One region of the Thalassotalea hakodatensis genome, then DNA from elsewhere that is predicted to be linked to it. Evidence: riboswitches for the same ligand, from Rfam matches in the RefSeq annotation. Region 1 holds a riboswitch; each other region holds the start of a gene.
The links. Region 1 has a riboswitch for cyclic di-GMP ahead of QUE72_RS11495 (hypothetical protein). Riboswitches for the same ligand answer to the same signal wherever they lie in the genome.
Positions count from the first base shown of each region.

Region 2: another riboswitch for cyclic di-GMP. It lies ahead of QUE72_RS07905 (DUF3718 domain-containing protein); the one in region 1 lies ahead of QUE72_RS11495 (hypothetical protein).
Region 3: another riboswitch for cyclic di-GMP. It lies ahead of QUE72_RS18450 (diguanylate cyclase domain-containing protein); the one in region 1 lies ahead of QUE72_RS11495 (hypothetical protein).
Region 4: another riboswitch for cyclic di-GMP. It lies ahead of QUE72_RS08700 (DUF3718 domain-containing protein); the one in region 1 lies ahead of QUE72_RS11495 (hypothetical protein).

Region 1 is NZ_AP027365.1:2,610,767-2,616,083, reverse strand. Features, by position in the region: gene QUE72_RS11505 (cohesin domain-containing protein) at 1-82, opposite strand, end outside; gene QUE72_RS11500 (collagenase) at 98-2,440, opposite strand; cyclic di-GMP riboswitch class I at 2,707-2,789, shown strand; gene QUE72_RS11495 (hypothetical protein) at 2,879-4,060, shown strand; gene QUE72_RS11490 (aldo/keto reductase) at 4,157-5,209, opposite strand; gene QUE72_RS11485 (c-type cytochrome) at 5,239-5,317, opposite strand, start outside.
Region 2 is NZ_AP027365.1:1,801,384-1,806,700, forward strand. Features, by position in the region: gene QUE72_RS07895 (monovalent cation:proton antiporter family protein) at 1-717, shown strand, start outside; gene QUE72_RS07900 (patatin-like phospholipase family protein) at 1,101-2,252, opposite strand; gene QUE72_RS07905 (DUF3718 domain-containing protein) at 2,731-3,090, opposite strand; cyclic di-GMP riboswitch class I at 3,156-3,246, opposite strand; gene QUE72_RS07910 (3-oxoacid CoA-transferase subunit B) at 3,471-4,130, opposite strand; gene QUE72_RS07915 (CoA transferase subunit A) at 4,140-4,841, opposite strand; gene QUE72_RS07920 (hydroxymethylglutaryl-CoA lyase) at 4,919-5,317, opposite strand, start outside.
Region 3 is NZ_AP027365.1:4,163,847-4,169,163, forward strand. Features, by position in the region: gene QUE72_RS18440 (hypothetical protein) at 1-10, opposite strand, end outside; gene QUE72_RS18445 (tetratricopeptide repeat protein) at 16-1,839, opposite strand; cyclic di-GMP riboswitch class I at 2,000-2,082, shown strand; gene QUE72_RS18450 (diguanylate cyclase domain-containing protein) at 2,504-3,514, shown strand; gene QUE72_RS18455 (DUF523 domain-containing protein) at 3,507-3,983, opposite strand; gene QUE72_RS18460 (DUF3630 family protein) at 3,983-4,312, opposite strand; gene QUE72_RS18465 (c-type cytochrome) at 4,441-4,740, shown strand; gene recQ (DNA helicase RecQ) at 4,780-5,317, opposite strand, start outside.
Region 4 is NZ_AP027365.1:1,983,965-1,989,281, reverse strand. Features, by position in the region: gene recC (exodeoxyribonuclease V subunit gamma) at 1-121, opposite strand, end outside; gene QUE72_RS08710 (hypothetical protein) at 252-578, opposite strand; gene QUE72_RS08705 (IS4 family transposase) at 972-2,150, opposite strand; gene QUE72_RS08700 (DUF3718 domain-containing protein) at 2,518-2,862, opposite strand; cyclic di-GMP riboswitch class I at 2,933-3,014, opposite strand; gene QUE72_RS08695 (RNA-binding S4 domain-containing protein) at 3,155-3,478, shown strand; gene QUE72_RS08690 (proline--tRNA ligase) at 3,648-5,317, shown strand, end outside.

The DNA of each region.
Region 1 (5,317 bases):
TTTGATCTAATTTAAGTTCTATAAGGGTTGCGTGGCAATTTAACGTGAAGAGCGTAAGCAAGCTAATAATAAATGATTTCATAGTGTTTTCCTTTGGTTATTGGACAATTGTACAGCGAGCTTGGTCACATAATGACATCATGCTGCGAATGTCTCGTCTATCAACGATACCGTCTTGGTTAAAGTCATATTCAAGTGATAAACTGCCTTGTTGGCGCAACATACGACTGAAAGCTGCAATATCTCGGCTGTCCACTTGTTGATTTCCGTCGATATCAGCAGGGTTATTTTCTACGGCTTGGCATTCGCCATTGCCAGCAATAATACAGTCTAACCACTCGTTAAATTGTGCATCGAAATTAACGCCCCAAGTGGTAATAATGTCTTGATAAGGTGTGAAGTTAGGTAGCTCAGGTTGTTCTTCATTTGGTTGGCCGCAAGTCCAAACCCAACTGCCGCTTGCCCATTCACTGTCGTCATAGGCCCAGTACCAATTATTTTCGATGGCTTCTGTTTTCGATTTCCAACCCCAATCAAATGCACATTCAGCAGTTGAAACTACATATTTGGCTGCACGAAACGTAGGTAACAATGTGTTATCAATATCAGCACGATTTTGTTCCATCATAAAGCGTGTTGCTAAATAGCCCCAATGATAAATTCTCTCAGTATTGCCATTGGCATAAGTGGTTTGAAATAGCTCACTTAACGCGTAGGTTTTATTTGCAGCAGCGGCTAGTGCATTGCTGTTGTTGTTAGGTTGAGAAAGATACTCAGCTAACCCTTCACTCCACCAAACACTGTTATCAGCTTGATCTGAAAAGCTGCCCCACAGGTTGAACCTTCCATCAAGGTAATGCACGTATTCATGTTGTAAATTCCACACTTGAAACGTTGGTAGCCAGGTTGCTTGGTGGGCAATAAAGCGTGCTTGATTACCTGGCGTAGCAGGCTCACCTTCTAAATACATACCGCCATTATCAGTACTGATTCCGAAGAAGGTTCCTGCGTAATTGTCATAATCAGTGTATGAACTAAAAATAACAACTTCTAAATCAGTATTATGATCATTGCTTACTGGTGTATCTTTAGCCGTTTGAAACATTTGATGAAAAGCTGTTTCTTGTTCGGCAAGTTGCACACAAATTTGATCGCGGTTTACTTCATCAATAGGTTCTTGATAACGAAGCTTCAGGGTTGTGCTACAGGTGTGGCTGCCAGATAAAATCGTTGCTTCTAAATCGAAGCTACAGGCATTGCCATAGAGATCACAGTTCTGTGAATCATATGCTATCACAGCCGTTTGTGCCTTTAACCAACCCATACTACCCGCGCCTTGGTAATCGTAGTTATTTAGTATGGTGATAATGGCGGGTCTAACGGTATCGGCAATCGTGCCGCCAAATTTTAAAAAGCGGGCGAGTTCATTAACACTATCACCCCATTGATATTCCCGTGTGTGACCAACAAGCCATTGACCTTCGTTTAATACAAAAGAAGATAAATTGGTAAGTAACTCAGGTTGATTTTGTACTAATTGTTCTAATGCGCTGGCATCTTCACTCGAGGTATTAAATAAATGTGTCAAGATCTGGGTAACACCATTTTCTTCATAATAAACACCCCAATCATCAGCACGGTTTACGGTTGAAGCATAGCCAAGTAAGCTTTCTGTTAATCGCGTTAAATAGGGTAGGTTATTAGTACCAGAGCTACGTAATAAAATGAGCATCTCATATCTGACCATAAAATCTCTGGTTGCTTCGCCGTTATAATTAACAAAGTTTTCACCTGAAATGTATAGGTTAAATGCTTGCTCAAGCGTATTGGTAAACTGACTATCGAATACTCTATTTGTGCCCCACTCAGCCCAGAACATAGCACGTAAGTAAATGACTAATTTTTCTAATTGAGCAGCCTTTGTGGTGTCAGTTCCGTCATAACCAGTAGAAAGTAGATCTGTTATGGCATCAGCAATGGTTTGTAAGCTTTGATCTGAGAATACAGATGTGCCAACTAGGTTAGCGTCAAATAATCCATAAAGACATGAAGTTAAATCACCATTAACTACGGCATTCACTAGAGCACCATCTGATAATGATTGTAATTCATTGGCATTGGTACAACCGCTACTTTGCATTGCTTTAATCGGAGAGCGCATTGAGCGATTAAGCGTTTTTGGATCAGAGCGATAATGATCGTTTAGTGTTTGTTTTGTCTGTAGTAATAGTTCGAATTGTTTTGGTGATATTTGCCTAGGGGGGCTGATATCTTGTTGTTTACTATCTTGTAACTGTTTTGCTGCATGTGATGTTAGCAAAGGCTTTGCTGAAGTTTTAGAAAGTATATTTGGTGTGATTTGTTCATTAGCAAATGCTGTATAACTTAAACAGGCGCTAACAGCTAAACCAGCACAGAGTATCTGTTGTGGAGTTTTCACGTTGTTTCCTTTTTTTATCATCGTTATTATAATTTGTATATAAAATACAGCTGTAAGTATATTGTATAAAATATAATTATCAATGATTTGTTAATAGCGTTAATGCATTGTTATAAGGTGTAGAAAATGAATTAAAGTTTTTATCTTTTTAATCAATTAATTAAATGGATAATATACATTTTAATGTGAAAGTTGTTTGATGGTTTTTTAAACAAAACGATCGTTTTGTTGACGCAAAACGTATTAAAGATTACTATTAATTCGATATTTGTAAAAGGCAAGTATGGTGAAACCCATATACGCAAAGCTTCCGACCTAAGGTAAATACTATGGTAGCGGGGTTGCAGAGAATTGAGCTTACCCAATCCTTGTCTGTTGTCATCATTACATTTTGACGTTAATAGTTTTTGTAAATTATATACAAACGAGGATCATCACTTGAATTATCAACTTATTCAACAAGCTAAAGTGTTAAGTTTTGCTGCATTACTGGGATTGAGCAGTGTTTCAACAGCAAATATTTATGACTTTCAAAATAAAGCGACCGGTTTTACCAGTGATAATGCACATTTTTCATTGCTTGGTATGGCTAACAATAGTGTACTTGCCCATGAAAATTCGATGTTTTCTATTCCGATTGATGACTTGAATCAACAAGGTCGTATCTTTGAAGTTATCAGCGATAATAATGCTGTTACAGGTGTTTTTAATCAGAACGAACTCTTTGTTTATGTCAATGAAGTTGATGAAGATGTTGCTGTTACGGTTCGAGTAGTTAGCGCAGCTAATGTAATGGCAACTGAATTTTCATTAACTATTAATGTGGTCAATAAGCCTACGTTGGCAATTGATACTTATGCTGCACCACAATTTGTTTCTGCGGATCTTGGCGGGGTTATTGTGGGTGAAACTAAACAATGGCTTACCGGTATTGCCGGTAATACTTATTTAGGAAACTTTGCTCGTCGTACAGGCATTGTTGCTAATACGCCAATTGCTTCAGGGTTTTCTCAAAATAATGCACCGGTGTTCTCATTGGCTACTGGCACAGCTTCTGGTCAGCTAATTCCAGTGATTAACCGAACAAATGCTTCTACACCGCTGTTTTTTGCCAGTAACAATATTGCAGAATCGTTTATTGAACAACCAATAAAATCTGCTGTTCCATTGGCTCTGATTTCGCTGGGTAAAGAAAAAGCTGCCTTACTGGCTAAACAAGCTGTTGAACGAGTGTTTCGTCAAGAAAATACCAACTCTACGGGAGGCTCTGGCGAAGAAGAGCTAAATAACGGTTCTGTGACCGATAATAACTTGGGTAATTTGCCAATAGGCGGTGAAGAGCAACAACAAGGTCAAGGTAACGGTGGTGGAGATCAAGGCAATGCGGGAGGTGCGTTTAATAACCGTGGCAGTTCTACTGGTGAAAATGGAAATCAAGATCCAGTAAATCAGAACAAGGGTTTTGTTCAAGCACCAAATTTTTCAGATGATAATAGCCCGAAGCCCACCGATATGAATATTGAAGTAGTGAAAATATCAGAGCCTCATTCTTTCGGGATAATGTTACTTGCTTTAATTACCGGATTGTTTATGTACAAACGTAGAAGGTTAACGAAATAACAATATATACCAATTACAACAAGGTATGCTTTTGATGTAATTGGTATCTCGACCTATCTTTTTCTCTGGTGTAGTTAGTCAGTGTTAATAAAAGCACTAATAGGGTGATGGGTAGGTTTTTAACCACTGATCTATCTGATTAAGTGTTGTCTCATTTAATGAAAGTTCGAACGCAGCAATATTCTCTTCTAATTGCGCCATACTGGTTGCACCAATAATGGTTGAAGTAACCCCTTTTACTTGATTTACCCACGCGAGCGCTAGTTGAGTTGGCGAAAGGTTTATTTGCTTAGCAATATCGCTGAGGCTTTGAACTGCGCTTTCAACGGCCGCAGTATCTCTAAACAATCCATGTCTTTGCATTAAGGTCCATCTACTACCTTTTGGTCTACTTCCGTTTAAGTATTTACCTGTTAGCGCGCCAGAAGCTAATGGTGACCAAGGTAAATAGGCAATATCTTCGTGGATACAGTTTTCGATTACATACGGCCAATCTTTGGTATGAAGTAAATTAAATTCATTTTGTACTGAAACAACTCGCGGTAAATTGTGCTGCTCGCTTAGTTTGACATATTGATTTATTCCCCAAGGTGTATCATTTGATAAACCGCAATAGCGAATTTTTCCTGCGGCAACACAGTCGGCTAACCCTTGCAGAATGTCATGCATTTTCTCAATTTCTTCAGTCGCGTTCACGTCAGTGTAATCAACCATATTTGGCCAATGTTTAGCAAAGTGAGGAGAGGTGTAATTCGGCCAATGTAACTGATATAGATCAATATGATCGGTGCTTAAGCGCTTAAGTGAATCATCAACTGCTTGAATAACCGCTTTCCGTGTTATCTCTGAGCCACCCCGTATGTATGAAAGTCCAGGGCCAGCCGCTTTTGTAGCAATGACTAAATTTTCTCGGCGTGAAGGATTAGCTTGTAAATAATGACCAATAATACGTTCAGTTTTACCATAAGTGTCAGCGGTAGGTGGTACTGCGTACATTTCGGCGGTGTCGATAAAATTCACTCCGTGATATTGCGCGTAGTCTAGTTGTTCATTGGCGTCTTGTTGTATATTTTGTTTACCCCATGTCATGGTACCTAAACAAACATTTGATACTTCTAATGAACTACTACCTAACCGAACATACTTCATAAAAACTCCTAAAACAATAATCTACATGATTAATCAAGGGTGGATAAATCACCACGAGTGACAGGGAAGCCAAGGTGCATCCAACCAAAAATACCTTCCCACAAAACG
Region 2 (5,317 bases), 810 kb from region 1:
ACGGTTAGTCGGTTTTTAAAACAAGAAGGTATTGATTTTGTTGCCATTGATATGGACCCCTTACGTACGCGAAAAGCGCGTGAAGCGGGAGAAAATGTGTTATTTGGCTCGTCCCGACAAACTGAATTGTTAGAGGCGGCTAAGTTGTCGACGGCTAAACTTGTCGTCATCGCGTTTGGTGAAGATAAACAGTCGATAGAAGTGATACGTAAAGTACGAAGTTTATCACCTAATGTACCTATTTTAGTACGAACTCGTAATGATGATCAGCTTGATAAATTACAAGCTGCTGGTGCAGATCAAGTAGTGCCTGAAAGCCTTGAAGGGAGCTTGATGTTGGTTTCACAAGTGTTGTCACTTTCAGGCGTGCCATTTTCGCATATCGTTAAACGAGTACAGAAGGAAAGGAAAAGTCATTACAGTCATCTGCATGGCTTTTTTCAGGGGGAACATACAGATATGAGCCCTGATGCTATGGACCGTATAGAATTTGCTAATGCGGTGAATTTAACTGGCCATTCTTATGCGGTAGGGCGAACCTTACAATCTTTGAACTTAGCCACACGCCGCGTAACCGTGGTTGCATTGAGAAGAGCTGGTTTTGAAACCGAACAGCCTGATGAAAATACCATTTTGTTAGCGGATGATACCTTGATTATTCGTGGCAAACCAAGACGTGTTGAGCGGGTTGAACGTTTTATGCATGAAGGGGGTTAGCGTAATACCAACTCGCATAAAGATTAAGTCAGTTCAGTGCGATGTCAGAGGTGGGAGAATAAGCGAAACGTTTGCAGGTATAGTTGTTCTACATCAAACACGTTTTGCGCAATTATCGCGCCTCTAACACGCTCCCAAAGGGCGAGTTTAAACGCTTCATAGCCTGTGTTGTTGATTTTAACAAGGACGCTACAAGGATGTAGCTTATTAGAGAACGCAGGAGCACGTTCTCCTGAATAACCATTCTCTGCAATCAACGCCGTGCCTCTAAAGCGTTTAATTCTCGCTGAATGACCGAATATTTATGCGAATTGGTATAATAGGTTTCTTTTGCTCAATCCCCATATCTCTGCATTTGCGTTAGCTTGAAAGATTTACTACGTTCATTTAAGCGATAAAAATTCACGAATACGTGTTTCGTTCTCTAGTGCATCTTGAAAGCCGAGTTTAATGAGTTGATGGCAATAGGTGCGATCAAATAACAGGTAGCTAATGATACTTGATTCAGGATCATTGCTGATGCCCATCGCCCTAAGAAGCAGTCGAATTGATATTGGCATTTGATGATAATGCTCTACTGCTATTGCATTGAAGTCGTGGCTTGGGTTTATTACTAATGTCTCTATTGATTTTAAGCCTTCTTGTGCTATTTTTTTTTCTTCTGGGATTAACGAAAGTGTTTTATTTACACGTTTGAGACGTTCTAAGTCACTTTGCAAAGTGTCTGAAAAAATGCCATCTAGTAAATGACCTGCGATGGTCGCGCTTGTTGGAGGATGTGGATTGTTTTCCTTAGGATGTAATGGTTCTGACGGTTGTTCAACACCGATAATAAATAGCTTCTCACCGCCTAAATGTATTGCAGGGCTCAACGGAGATAGTTGATGAATAGAGCCGTCACCAAAATGTTCTTTTCCAAGTTTGATCGACGGGAACAATAGTGGAATCGCTGCTGAAGCAAGTAAATGATCACTATTTATCTGACAGGGTAAGCCTTTTCGTTTAGCTCGAAACCAAGGAGAAATGGTTTCACTTGATTGAAAAAAACTAATGGAATCACCACTACTATAACTAGACGCAGTGACTGAAAGCGCGCGTAAATGTCCTTTTAATAGATTATTGTCTATACGCTGAAAGTCAACAACATCTGTTAGTAAGGCTCTTAATGGTGCATTGTTAAGTAAGCTGTGCGCCGATTTGTTTGCATAATCTGCTTGAAAGCTCGCTAATATACCACGGTATATATGACTAAATACACGAGCAGGGTCACTATGATATATCCTGCTTGTTGTTAAGTTCTTCCATACCCATTCAAGTTTTTTAACGCCAAGTTGAAAGCAAGATGCATAACAGGCTAAACCGGTTGAGTTGATCGCTCCGGCAGAGGTACCGCAAATAATTGAAAAAGGGATAGGGTGATGCCGTGGGGAAAATTTTGAAATTGCAGACAGCACACCAACTTGATAGGCAGCTCTTGCACCACCCCCAGTTAATACTAATGCGTTTTTTTCATGCTGGCGCGATCGGTACGTCACAAATTAATCACGGTATCTATTCTATCAATTAACGAGAGTTTATCGTTTATTTTAAAGATTACCAAGTTAAATAACTTGAGCTAGGGATAACAACTTACTTTCTAGCCGTTGTTTTTCCTTATTACTGCGTTAAATGTATTTGCAATAGACACGTTATTGACGCACAAATTTTCCTTGCACTAAGAAAAAACTCCGTGCTAGAACAGTGTGATAAATAAAAAGCTTACCGTTTCTGTTGATTCGCTAACTTCTTATCCCGAGCTCAGGTTAAATAATGTTAGCTGGGTTTAAAAATCGTTCTGTATAAACAATGGTAACCAACACGAACATTTAAATTAATAAAAGGCTTATAAAAGTAAAGGCTACTTTTGTTGAGTTGAAAAAAAAGCCAGCATTAGCTGGCTTTTTTAAGTCGACAGAAGAATTATAAACTAGTAAAGCTATTGATTTAACAAATAACGCCTACTAAAAAATAATTTTAGCTGCTAACGCGTTCGTTAGCGGCATCTATCAATGGTTGCGATCCACTCTGGAGATTTGCAAGGTTCTCTGAAACAACTTTCTTTGGTAGCTTACTTACTATCATAGAACCTGTTTCAACCGCACCTCTTGCAGAAGCAAATACCAGTAAGTTTTGACCATTACATTGAATACCATCAAAAACTCTGCGGATTTTGATTTTATTCGTTCTTAAAAATGAGCGCATACGCTTCTTATCATCTGCAGCTACATACTCACATAAGCTTTGAGCTATATTCGATGCTTCTGCTTTAGGAGCAGAAACGATAGACGTCATTGTTAACGCTGTAATAGTTGAAACTAGTAATAATTTTTTCATTTTAATAACCTTTAATTCAAGTTGAGTTTATTAAAAGAAAAAACCACAGGACGTACCTAATTGAACTCGGTAACTCCGCTGTCATAGATAAATTAAATTATCCTTAGACCGGTGGTTTTGCGTAACATGTTTTCGCATGTTTTGCCTTTTCTTTGTCAATTTCAGTATCACTAATTTGTAAGATAAAATCAAGTCTTGTGAAATTGGCAAGTATGTTGAATGTTAAGTTTTTACTATAAATGTATATTTTACAATGTGTTAGATATAACTTTCTCTTGTAGGATATATGGAAACATTACATATGACTTTCTAATTCTTATAAAAAAAGAGCATTAAAGCTCTTTTTTTATTATATTTACTAATAAATTTATTGGTAAAAGTTATATAAATGTCATCTCAGGTACATTTTCAGGTATAACAAGTTCACCAGCAGTTAACGCTTTAATCTCTTCTACAGATACACCAGGTGCACGTTCAACCAGATGAAAGCTATTATCTTTGATTTCGATAAAGGCTAAATCAGTTAGCACTTTGTTGATACAGCCTTTACCTGTTAATGGTAAGGTACATTGCGAGAGTAACTTAGATTCCCCGTGCTTAGACGCATGGGTCATAGTAACAATAATGTTTTCAGCACCTGCAACTAAGTCCATTGCACCACCCATGCCTTTAATCAACTTACCAGGGATCATATATGAAGCAATATTGCCCTGAACGTCAACTTCAAAAGCGCCTAATACAGTGAGGTCAACATGCCCACCACGGATCATAGCAAATGATTCTGCTGAATCAAAAATTGATGCTCCCTTAGCGGTGGTTACTGTTTGCTTACCAGCATTGATTAAGTCAGCGTCTATTTCGTCTTCAGTAGGAAATTGACCCATGCCAAGTAAACCATTTTCAGATTGCAACATGACTTCCATGCCATTGGGTACGTAATTGGCGACTAATGTAGGAATGCCTATGCCAAGATTTACGTAAAAACCATCTTGCAGTTCTTGTGCTACGCGTTGCGCAATTTGTTCTCTAGATAAAGCCATGTTAACTCCTTATGCGCTTCTAATTGTGCGTTGTTCGATGCGTTTCTCAAACGTCCCTTTAATGAGACGGTTAACGTAAATGCCAGGGGTGTGAATTTCATCAGGTGCTAACTCACCCGGCTCAACGATTTCTTCTACTTCAACTACGGTTATTTTGCCTGCAGTAGCAGCCATAGGGTTGAAGTTACGTGCGGTTTTTCTAAACACAAGGTTTCCGTATCGGTCTGCTTTCCATGCTTTTACGATGGCAAAGTCACCGGTAATGGCTTTTTCTAATATATAGTGACGACCATCAAATTCACGTTCTTCTTTACCTTCGGCCACAGGTGTACCATAACCTGTGGCGGTATAAAATGCAGGAATACCTGCGCCACCTGCGCGCATTTTCTCAGCGAGTGTACCTTGAGGAGTTAAGATAACTTCAAGTTCACCACTCATCATTTGTCGCTCAAACTCAGCATTTTCGCCAACATATGAAGCGAGTATTTTTTTTATTTGTCGATTAGGCAGTAATACCCCTAAACCAAAATCATCAACACCGCAGTTATTTGAAACAACGGTTAACCCTTTTGTGCCTTTACGTTTGATCTCTGTAATAAGATTTTCCGGTATACCGCATAAGCCAAAACCGCCAGCAATAACTGTCATGTTATCTTCTAGCCCTGCTAATGCTTCTTCATAGCTCGACACTACTTTGTCAAAACCCGCCATGATTAACTCCTTGCTAAATGTAAGATCAACGAGTGTTGCAGTTGATCATTAAAATTTGAATGATTATAAAAGTAAAGCTATTCGCATTTAGCTAAAAATGCATTTGAAACTTTTGAAACCGGTGCCTTGCCGAGTTTGTTACTGATATACCAGCCTGCTTCAAGTAAGGTATCGAAGTTAATCCCTGTTTCTATCGCTAAGCCATTTAGCATATAAACAACGTCTTCTGTTGCTACATTACCTGAAGCACCCTTAGCATAAGGGCAACCGCCTAAGCCAGCAATGGCTGAGTCGACAACACTTACGCCGTGTTGTAACGCGGCGTAAATATTCGTTAACGCTTGACCGTAGGTATCATGAAAGTGAACAGCAAGGTGCTTTACGGGGATTCGGGCGCTTACTGCCTGTAACATTTTATTGACACTGGCTACAGTACCTACGCCAATTGTGTCACCAAGTGAAACTTCATAGCAGCC
Region 3 (5,317 bases), 1.6 Mb from region 1:
ACATCATCATAAAACCTACACATTAAAACGACTATCAGGAACAGTTGCATCACTTATTCGCGATAAAAAGATATATGGGTCGATATCTTGCACACTGGGAGACTGGCAATCGTACCGAACTTTTAATGAAAACTCACCTAGGTTTGCAAAGAATTGTAGTTTAACTGCTTGGGCAAGCTTTTCTAAATTTTGCTGTAACTCTTCTGGCCGTTGATGTGGTGCCAAAAATAAATACTCGCCATCGTTTATCACCCCTACTTGAACAAACTCTTCCTTAGCGTTGTAAATTAATTCAAATAACGCCAATGTGACTTCTGCGACGGTTTTTTTATTAAACTGAAACGTCAGTTCATTCCAATTTTCAATCGTGAAGTAACCTATAGTTAACGGGTACTCGAATTTTCGCGCCATTTTATAATGATATTGGTACAGTTTTTTACTGTAGCTAGGTCCAGCGATATAGTCGATAGGCTTTTCCGCTTCTTCATACACGTATTTTAATTTAAGTGCTCTTAGCTTTACTCCTAACCAAAGACAAAAAACAAACAAAACAATAACAAAAAATATCAATAAACTAATCAGTTTTTGTTGTTGTTGATATTTGAATTGATATTCTTGCGTTAAGGTTGATTGGTTGGCAAATTGTAATGAAAAATTCCGACTTTTTTGGCTTGTAGCGTGATTTTTTTCCTCTTGAAGTACATTTTTTTCGCCGTAATGTTTAAACACTTTTTCCTGCTCAGTATATTGAAAATAAGCAGCTAAGGCTTTATCGAATTGACCAAGATCACGGTACATTTTTGCCGCCATTAAATGTAACACAATTTGCTTTTCCGTCAGTTCAGTTGAAGCAGAAATACGTTGAGCTTTCGTTAAATACCTATAACTTTCTGACTTGTTATTTAATGTTTCATGCACTCTTGCTAAATCTAATAAAACGGTTAAATACGGTTGCGTTAAATTGTAACCACGAAAACCCAATTCAGCTTTATTAAATAAGTTTAACGCTTGTTGATAATCTGTTTGTAAAAAATGTACTTTCCCTAAGCCCGACTGAGCATAAGCAATACGAATAGGGGCTTGTTTCTTTTGGGCGTAGGTTAAGGCTTCCCAAAAGGCATTGTAAGCATCGTCTAACATGCCCAATGATAAATAAGAACGCGCTAAGTGATAATAGGTTTGATCAATGTTAGCCACTTTATTCAACTCAAACCTAAGTTTTAACACCTTATTATATAAAGAAATAGCGGTATTATCGTCTCCCAAATAATAATGCGCGTTAGCCAATAAATTAATTAAAGAAATACGATCTGACAACCTAGGTTGCTCAGCAAGTAACAGCTCAATGCGTTCAATATCAGTTAATGCATTATCATGTTCAGCTAATAACGCGTTGGCCATCGCCCGATAACTTAACGCATTGATTAATAACTCAACATGGTTAAGTGCTTGTGCCTGTGACACCGCTCGTTCAGCAACTTCTTTGGCGCTATTAAACTTACCTTTGTAGTAATATCCTGCTGCAACTTTTAGTAAAAGCCTTAAATTTATTTGTTGGTCAACGCCCAATAACGTGACCCCATCTTGAGCAAATTGTAATGACTTTGCGAGATCGCCAGTATTTGTCGCTGCATCTGCAAGTAAAGTAAACACTTTTGCCAACGTGTTATTATGGTACAAATGACGTTGCTTAATAACACGCTGAGAAAGTGTTAATACACTTTGATAAGGCATTGATTCTCTATCGCCCTCGTAGAAACGATTAACGTCAGCAATATTCTGTAATATCTCTGTACTGGCTGTATCTTCCGCCAGAAGAGACGCGCTAAAAACATACAAAAATACACTGTAGAAAAACAATTTATAAATCATCGGATGAGTTTTCAATTCCCTTTATTTCAAGGGTTTAATTTAAAAAACAAATAAAGTTTACCATATAAACAATATTTATGGTTTACAAGAAAAAATCTATGAATATAATGTCTCTTGAGCTACTAAAGCTCGATAAGGGCAAATCTAGCGAAAGCTAGAGACGCAAAGTTACCGGTCTACGGGGAAACCTATGGCAGCGGAACTACCGAATTTAGACATAGTGGGGGCTTGTCTATTGAGGCTTTTCCTATGTTATATCTTTCTTTTTAGCACTAGCTTTGCGTGCTCCCTTGTCCCCTTAAACCTACTACACCGTTTACGCTTAAATTTTTTATTCACCGAAGTCTCAATGAACAACATTAATGCCATTCCGTCTAAGAAAGTGATCGCTTAGCGAGAATTTATACCAATTGAATTTAAGATTTGATCAACTTAGAACTTCATCGGCAACATAAATTTGTTTATTCTACTATCGTCCATGCAGCGCTAAGCATTCACTCCTTTGGGTGGATTGGTATTATTTATTTCCATTTATTTGCGATTAACGCTAGCACTTTTTTATAAATTACTAGAGAATGAACTTATAACAATAACAATTTATTTTTCGTATTTACTGAGGGGATGGGTAATTTTGCAATACCATGATTCCATCAAAAAAGCAGAGCAAACATCAACACTGACTATAAAGCAGTTGCAGCAATGGCATCTTCCTGCATCTCCAATAAATTACGCCATCTGTTATGAATATATTATTGGTAAAAACCCAACGTTAAACCAACAAATAAAACAACATTTATCCTTAGGCAAAAAGCTAGACGAATATGTTATTCAAGAGCTATATAAACAATATATTTTAGGCCAAAGTACGTTTAGGGAAGAAATTGTTACAGACATCGATGAATTAGTAGATAGTTTAGCGAATAATAATCAACAGTCGATGAATTGCGCGAATACTCTGTTGAAAAAGCTTGATCACAATATCGTTAATCTGAAATCTAATAATCAAAAAGCCATTACTGGCGCTATTCAACAAATCGAACAAGCGTCAAAAAGTTTTCGTCAGAAGCAACAGCAACTTTCTAACCAACTGATAATATCTAAAAAGCAATCACAGTTATTAAAAGCTGAACTGGCCGAGATAAAAAAAGATATTTACCTCGATCCGTTAACGGGTTTATATAATCGCAAGGCATTAAATAAAAACTTAGAACAATGGACACTTGAAGACCCTAACAAGCAAGTGGCGGCTATTGTTGTTAATGTTGATAAGCTATCTTTAGTAAGCGAAAAGTTTGGCGGTTTAATAAGCGATGTATTATTGTCAAAAATAGCCAACAAAATTGGAAGTTATGTAGGTGATAGCGGTTTGCCTGTACGTTCCGGTCATGATGAGTTTTTAATTTTATTACCCGAAGTAGAACGTAATATTGCCAGTGAAATTGCCGAAAAAATACGCCAAGGTGTTGAAAAGCTTCGCTTCGTAAGTAGCAAATCTGGTGTCAGGTTGCCCCATATGACGATCTCAATGGGAGTAAATGATTTTACCTTATCGCAGAATATCGATACGGTACTTAATTATACACGTACTTTAGTAGTCGATATGCAGCGCCATAGCAGTAACAAAATTACTGTTGCTAGCTAAACTTTTTTTCATTACGTGTTAGCTTTTCAGCTAATAATAACACCGTATTTTCACTATAAACTTCGATGTCATGTTGTCGTAGTAGCTCGGTCGTTAAACCCATCCCTGATATTTTGCTACCAGTAAACCGCCCGTCATAAATGCTATTGCTTCCGCAAGAAGGGCTAGATTCTTTTAATAAGGCGTATTTAATCTGTTGCTCAAGACAAATCGACAGCGCGATATTTGCCCCTCGGGTAAAAGCGTGAGTCACATCTTTTCCTGATACATCTATTACTAAATTGTCCTTTAACACTCTTTCAGCCGGCGCTCTAGGTGTTGATAACCCGCCCGCCACTTCAGGGCACACCTTCACTAGCCTACCTTCATGCTGCCATTGTTTGAACGTTTTATTGACTAACTGCTGATGTCCACCATCGTATCTAACCAGATCTCCCATTAAACATGCACTGACAAGAATTTTTTCCATTATGCATTACCTGTTAAATAATCATATAAGGGGTTAATATTTTTCATTGCTGTTGAATCAAGTGCCTCGAACCAAATAGATTGACTGTAACATTCAAAATGCAACCAATACACCGAATCAAACCAACAGACTTCATAACTAACACGATCAGCGCCTACGTGTGTACTTTTTAGTGTTAATTGTTCATTGCCGCTCGATATTTCTGAAAATATTTCGGGAATGTCTTCTTGTTCCCAAGTAAAAGGTGATAACGACTCAACTTTTTCAGTATCAATGCTTATAACATCATTTTGTTGCTGCCACTTTATTTTATTAAAAAACCAAGACAATTGATTTACCTCTAGGAAATATTGATCTATTGCATATAATACAAAAAAATCTGAGACAGCTATGCTGTTTTTTCATATAATCTGGCTAGGCAATTAAATTTTCTAATCAAAGATAGAGAGATATAGGCATGAAAATATTTACGTTAGCAATTGCTGCTACTGTGATGATGGCATCTCCGGTTTTCGCAGGCGATATCGCCAAAGGTAAAGAAAAAGCAGCAACCTGTGGCGTTTGCCATGGTGCAACGGGCATATCTACAACGCCAATGTACCCTAATTTAGCAGGGCAACAAGAACAGTACCTTTATAAGCAATTAAAAGACTTTAAATCAGGTGCCCGTAAAGATCCGATGATGACAGGTATGGCAATGCCTTTAACTGATGAAGATATGAAAAACTTAGCGGCTTATTACGCGAGTTTAAAATAATTTCTCTTTAAAAGCGCTCCATGAGCGCTTTTTCTTACCTTACTTATCGATTACTTCATTTATTACACTTAAAAACGGCGCACCATAACGTGCTAACTTTGTTTGACCTATCCCTGAGATATTGAGCATTTCTGTCGGTGTTTTCGGTTTAAAGCGCGCTAATTCCGACAACGTCGCATCATTAAACACAATATAAGGCGGTATGTCTTCGCTGTCTGCCAAGGTTTTTCGCAACTCACGCAGCTTGGCAAATAATACACGGTCATATTGCCCAGATTGTTTATCCTGCCGCCAATAACTGGCTTTTTGTAATCTAGGCGTTGCTAAACTCAAGGCTTGCTCACCGGTTAAAACCGAACGAGAGGCTTGCGTTAACATCAGCGCTGAATGGTTCGCTATATCTTGTTGTAAGTAGCCTAAATGTATCAATTGGCGAATAATCGCGTACCAATACCCTGGTGTTTTATCTCGACCAATACCAAACGTTGATAATTGTTGATGCTGTGCCTGAGCAATGACTTCTGTTAACTGGCCACGTAATACATCAATAATATAATTTGCATTATGTTGTTGATTA
Region 4 (5,317 bases), 630 kb from region 1:
TACCTGCATTTTGTACAATATAAACGTCTTGTGAAAACAACGGTAAAGGCGAAACTTCTTGGATTTTACTAGCTAACAGCAATAAATTTTCCGTTTTATTTGCCGGGTAAAGGTATATCAAAATGACATCCACTAAAGCGTATTACTTTACGGTGAATTTAATCATATCAACCAAAGAAACTCTAGCGCCGTTTAATCCATAACGTACCTTTCACGTTAAATTTCATTAGCTCTGTTTATTGCGAGTTATTTTAACGAATGAAATCAAGATGCTTTTGGTAGAAGTCACCAACAACAGGAAGATGTGTACGTTGGCCAGTTAATGCATGATAAAACCCAGTACACCAAAGTACGATAATACCTAAGCATAATACCCAACCAACAAAAGGGACTAATGCAAGCAGTGCTCCGGTGATAATTAACCCTAGTGAATCCCTTAAATGAAATTTGGCTAACGCAGAACGGTGATCACCATAGATGAAAAATGCAACTACCCATCCTAGAATAGTCATATAAGACAACACGGAAACGACTTTTACTACATCATATTTCAATCGACTATACGCACGGAAATACATAACGTTACCTCTTAATCGCTATTTTCTCGCCAAAATGAAATAGCATTCACACTAGCAAGAATCCTTGTATGTCTTAACCATAGTGAATAAATACATCAGCTTCAATTATGCTTATGTGAATAATTTGTTAAATCATCGTTAGCAATTAGGTAAGTAATTTATTTTAAAGTTAATCTAAGCTGGTGATTTTTTTAGATTGAATACTTATAGTGAGGTCATTTTTTATAGCAAAATACTAGAGCGTGTTGATCTTTCATGTTTACTTTTGCCGCAATTTGTTTGGTATTTATACAAGGCAACACTTGCGCCGTGTAGTTATTCTACTCCAGTCAAGCGTTAACACAGTAGAAATGCCAAACAGATACAGCCCGAAGGGCTGACGGATCCCCATTTTTATATAACTGAACATATTTGATAATAAGCTAAAAAGTTTTCTCGACTTTTCTGTAGATAGTGATTTTTAATTTTGTGGAGTCTATGCCGAATTACTTGCTTCGCCAATGTAAGAAACGATAGAACTCTGCGGTGTTTTATCGTATTAGCCTGAAACATTATTTGCCAATTGCGCTGCTCCGCTTCAAAGCCAACAAACCAAAGTAATAGACTGGCTAAACATGCAATTAAGCACAAGGCACTCATTCGCCTTACGCCTTGTGTTTTACTAAACCGCCACGAAAAGCCATATTGTTGGCTTTTGTCATCGCGAAAGTTTTGCTCAATTTGCATCCTTTTACTGTACAACTTAATTACTTGATCACTAGTGAGTGTATTATCTGATGTTGCGAGTAACCATGGCTCATGAGCATGCCGTCGATACATGCGAGTATCTTTAGTAAAACGGCTATTCCCTTTTCGTCCTTTGTATTTTCCTTTGTACAAATGGAGAAATGCATCACATGCTGTTGGACTGTGTTGAGTAACCCTCGCTTTGCCAAGTCGAGTTGGTTGACAGCTCGCTCCCTGATGAAAGGCAGGGAGTTTTTCCCAAGTATTTTTACCTTCTAACTTACATGTCATCGTGCCTCTGAGACGGCCAATAAAGTGCCATCCTAATGAACGGACTTTAGTATACCAAGGAGTAAGAAAACCACCATCTGACAAAATATAAACGGACCGGTGTTCACCAATAACTTGAAGGAGGTTGTCTAAAAATCTGGCATTGGTTTCTGGCGTATCAAAATCTTTTAATTCAACAACCATGTTGTAAAGCACTAAAGAACGGCCATCAACGAGTAAACTCGCTCTAAGCAGGTGGTAATCTGAACGGCAACAACCACTCCAGTCCACTGCAATGGCTAAATAAGACAAGTTGCTAATGATTGGTTTGGCCAACGAAGCGTATATTTCAACTTGTTGGTTAAACAAATGCTCGTTATTAAGAAAACGATCAACCCTTTTTATTTTATGCTTAATGTTCGCACGTCCAGCTAAGTAACGCCCCAAACTTGTTAAGGTTAATCTATCAGACACTATAAGTGCTTCAGAGCATGCTTTAAGTGTCTTCATTCTCGCTTGATTGAAATTCGATAAGGACTTATCAAAGAAGTTATGGCAAAGTAAGGATTCAGGCATAGCATTTTACTCTTATTTTTGTTTTGGCGAACTAATAAGATCATAAAATGTTGTGCCTGTCATTTTTTGGGGATTCGTCAGCCCGAAGGGTTCAACTAAACGCCTCCTGCTCTTTGTTACTTGAATTAACCATAGAATGACTATGCAATAATCCAAGTGCCGCGATCAAAAGGCGTTTAATTTGAACAAAATTTAAACAGCAAAGATCAACACGCTCTAGAGGCTATAGATCTATCGCGTTATTTTTTTAGACATTTATTGGCTTTCAGACAATGCATTGCCTTTAATGTGTGGTTATTCCACATCAAAAACAATAACGGGCGCTATTTGCTTATTAGCGCCCATACGTATTCATTAGCGTTTAATATTAGCCATTTACACGTTTTTCAGCGGCAACTTTTAAACCCGTATTAGCAAGTGCAGTTAAATTTTCAGATACGACACTTTTAGGTAATTTACCTATCATCATTGCACCTGTTTCATTAGCATTTGCTGAAGCAGCGAATTGCAAAAGGTTTTTACCATTACATTCTACCGTATCAAAAACACGGCGAATTTTAATTCGTTGTGATTTTAGGTAACTACGTAGTTTTGATTTTGCATCAGCAGCAACAAATTCACATAAATTTTGCGCCACATTATTGGCTTGAGCTTTAGGTGCTATAGTAGAAAGAAGGAATGTAACTAAAATAACAATAACGAAGTTTTTCATGGTGACCTTTTCCAAAAAAGTAGATTAATAACTTTATAGAAACTGCAAGCATGATAAGCTTTTTGATCACTTAGGTAGCTCCACTGTCATAGAAAATCCGTAGACTGGTAGCTTTGCGTAATACCCTTTCAAGTATCTTGCCGTTTCTAGCTGCGCGCATTGTATAGATATCAACCAAAGATGCAAGCAATAGTTTTTCTTATTTTTTAACTATGTAAACTTACTGTTCAGGCAAGCGACAAAAAGATAAAATGCCTTAGAAAAATAAAATGTGTAATGTGTAAGGTTTAACATGACAATCGAAATAGAAGTTTCTTCTCAGCCCATCGAATTATATAAATTATTGAAGATAGCTAATCTTGTCAGTGGTGGCGGTGAAGCAAAAATTGTTATCACCGAAGGTTATGTGTATTTAAATGGTGAGCCTGAGTTTCAAAAACGTAAAAAAATTTTCCACCAAGATATCGTGCAATTTAATGGTGAAGAAATCCAATTGATATGTTTTCAAGCACCTAGTTCACCTCAAAAAAAGAAAAAACTTATTGGTGAGCACTCAACAAGTAAACCGTCTAATTCTATGCAAATAAAAGGTGGTCGTAAGAAAATATCACTGTAAATTGACAGTAAATATACAAGATTATGCTTTAAGATCTTAAATAATTGGACTGTATTTACTTCAATAGGTAATTAACTACATTTTTCTCTTTTGCACAATACCACCCCCTGTTAGAATAAAGGCACTATATTTATAATATTTTCATGATTCATACGGAACAAAAAACCCCATGCGTACTAGCCAATACTTACTTTCAACGTTGAAAGAAACCCCAGCGCACGCTGAAGTAATTAGCCATCAATTAATGCTACGAGCAGGTCTTGTTCGCAATGTTGCCTCAGGTTTATATACATGGTTACCCACAGGGCTTCGTGTGTTAAGAAAAGTAGAACATATTGTTCGTGAAGAAATGACAAAAGCGGGTGCTATTGAAACATTGATGCCAATGGTACAGCCTGCTGATTTGTGGCAAGAATCAGAGCGCTGGGAAGATTACGGTCCAGAACTGCTTCGACTTCAAGATCGTCACGATCGCTCTTTTGTTTTAGGCCCTACGCATGAAGAAGTTATTACTTCAATTGTGCGAAACGAAGTTAACAGCTACAAACAATTACCGTTAAATGTTTTTCAAATTCAAACTAAATTTCGTGATGAAATACGCCCACGTTTTGGTGTTATGCGAGGCCGAGAGTTTTTGATGAAAGACGCCTATTCATTTCATATTACCGATGAATGCTTGAAGAAAACGTACCAAACCATGTTCGATGCTTATTGTCGAATATTTGAAAGATTAGGTTTAGATTTCCGCCCTGTTGTTGCTGACAATGGTTCAATTGGTGGTGAAGGCTCGCATGAATTTCATGTGCTTGCTGATTCAGGCGAAGATGATATTGTTTTTTCTGATAGCTCTGAATACGCAGCAAACATCGAAAAAGCCGAAGCATTAGCCCCAGTAGGCGAGTGCCCTCAAGGCACTCAATCAATAACAGAAGTAGCCACTCCTGATGCTAAAACAATTGATGCAGTGGCAACAACATTAAATATTGCAGCTAACCAAACCGTTAAAACGTTACTTGTCAAAGGTGCGACAGAAGATCAACCCGTAATAGCACTTGTTGTGCGAGGCGACCATCAACTTAATGAAGTTAAAGCTGAAAACCTACCACAAATTAGTAGTCCATTAACCTTTGCAACTGACGAAGAAGTACAGCAAGCGGTTAGCTGTAGTGTAGGTTCAATTGGTCCTGTAGGTTTATCAATTCCTGTGGTTGTTGACCGAAGTGCAGTACATATCGCTGATTTTGTTTGTGGTGCAAATAAAGATGGCTTTCATTTCACTGGAGTAAACTGGGATAAAGATATAACCAGTTATACTGTTGCAGATATACGAAACGTTATTGAAGGTGATCCAAGCCCGTGTGGTAACGGGAATATCGTGATCAAACGTGGTATTGAAGTTGGACATATATTTCAACTAGGCAATAAATACGCTAAGGCGATGAATTGTGGTGTGCTGACAGAGTCAGGTAAAAACCAAACGTTAACCATGGGCTGTTATGGCATTGGTGTTTCTCGTATAGTCGCTGCGGCTATTGAACAAAACCATGACAAATATGGCATAAAATGGCCAAAAGCTATTGCGCCATTTCAAGCCGCGATCGTTCCAATGAACATGGCAAAATCAGAACGAGTGAAAGAAACGGCTGAAAATTTATACAAACAGTTATCTAATGTCGGGATAGATGTATTGTTCGATGATCGAAAAGAGCGCCCTGGTGTGATGTTTGCTGATCATGAACTAATAGGCACACCGATGTTACTCATCGTTGGTGAGCGAAATTTAGATGACAACAAAGTTGAAGTAAAAAATCGTATCACTGGTGAAAAATCATTGCTTGA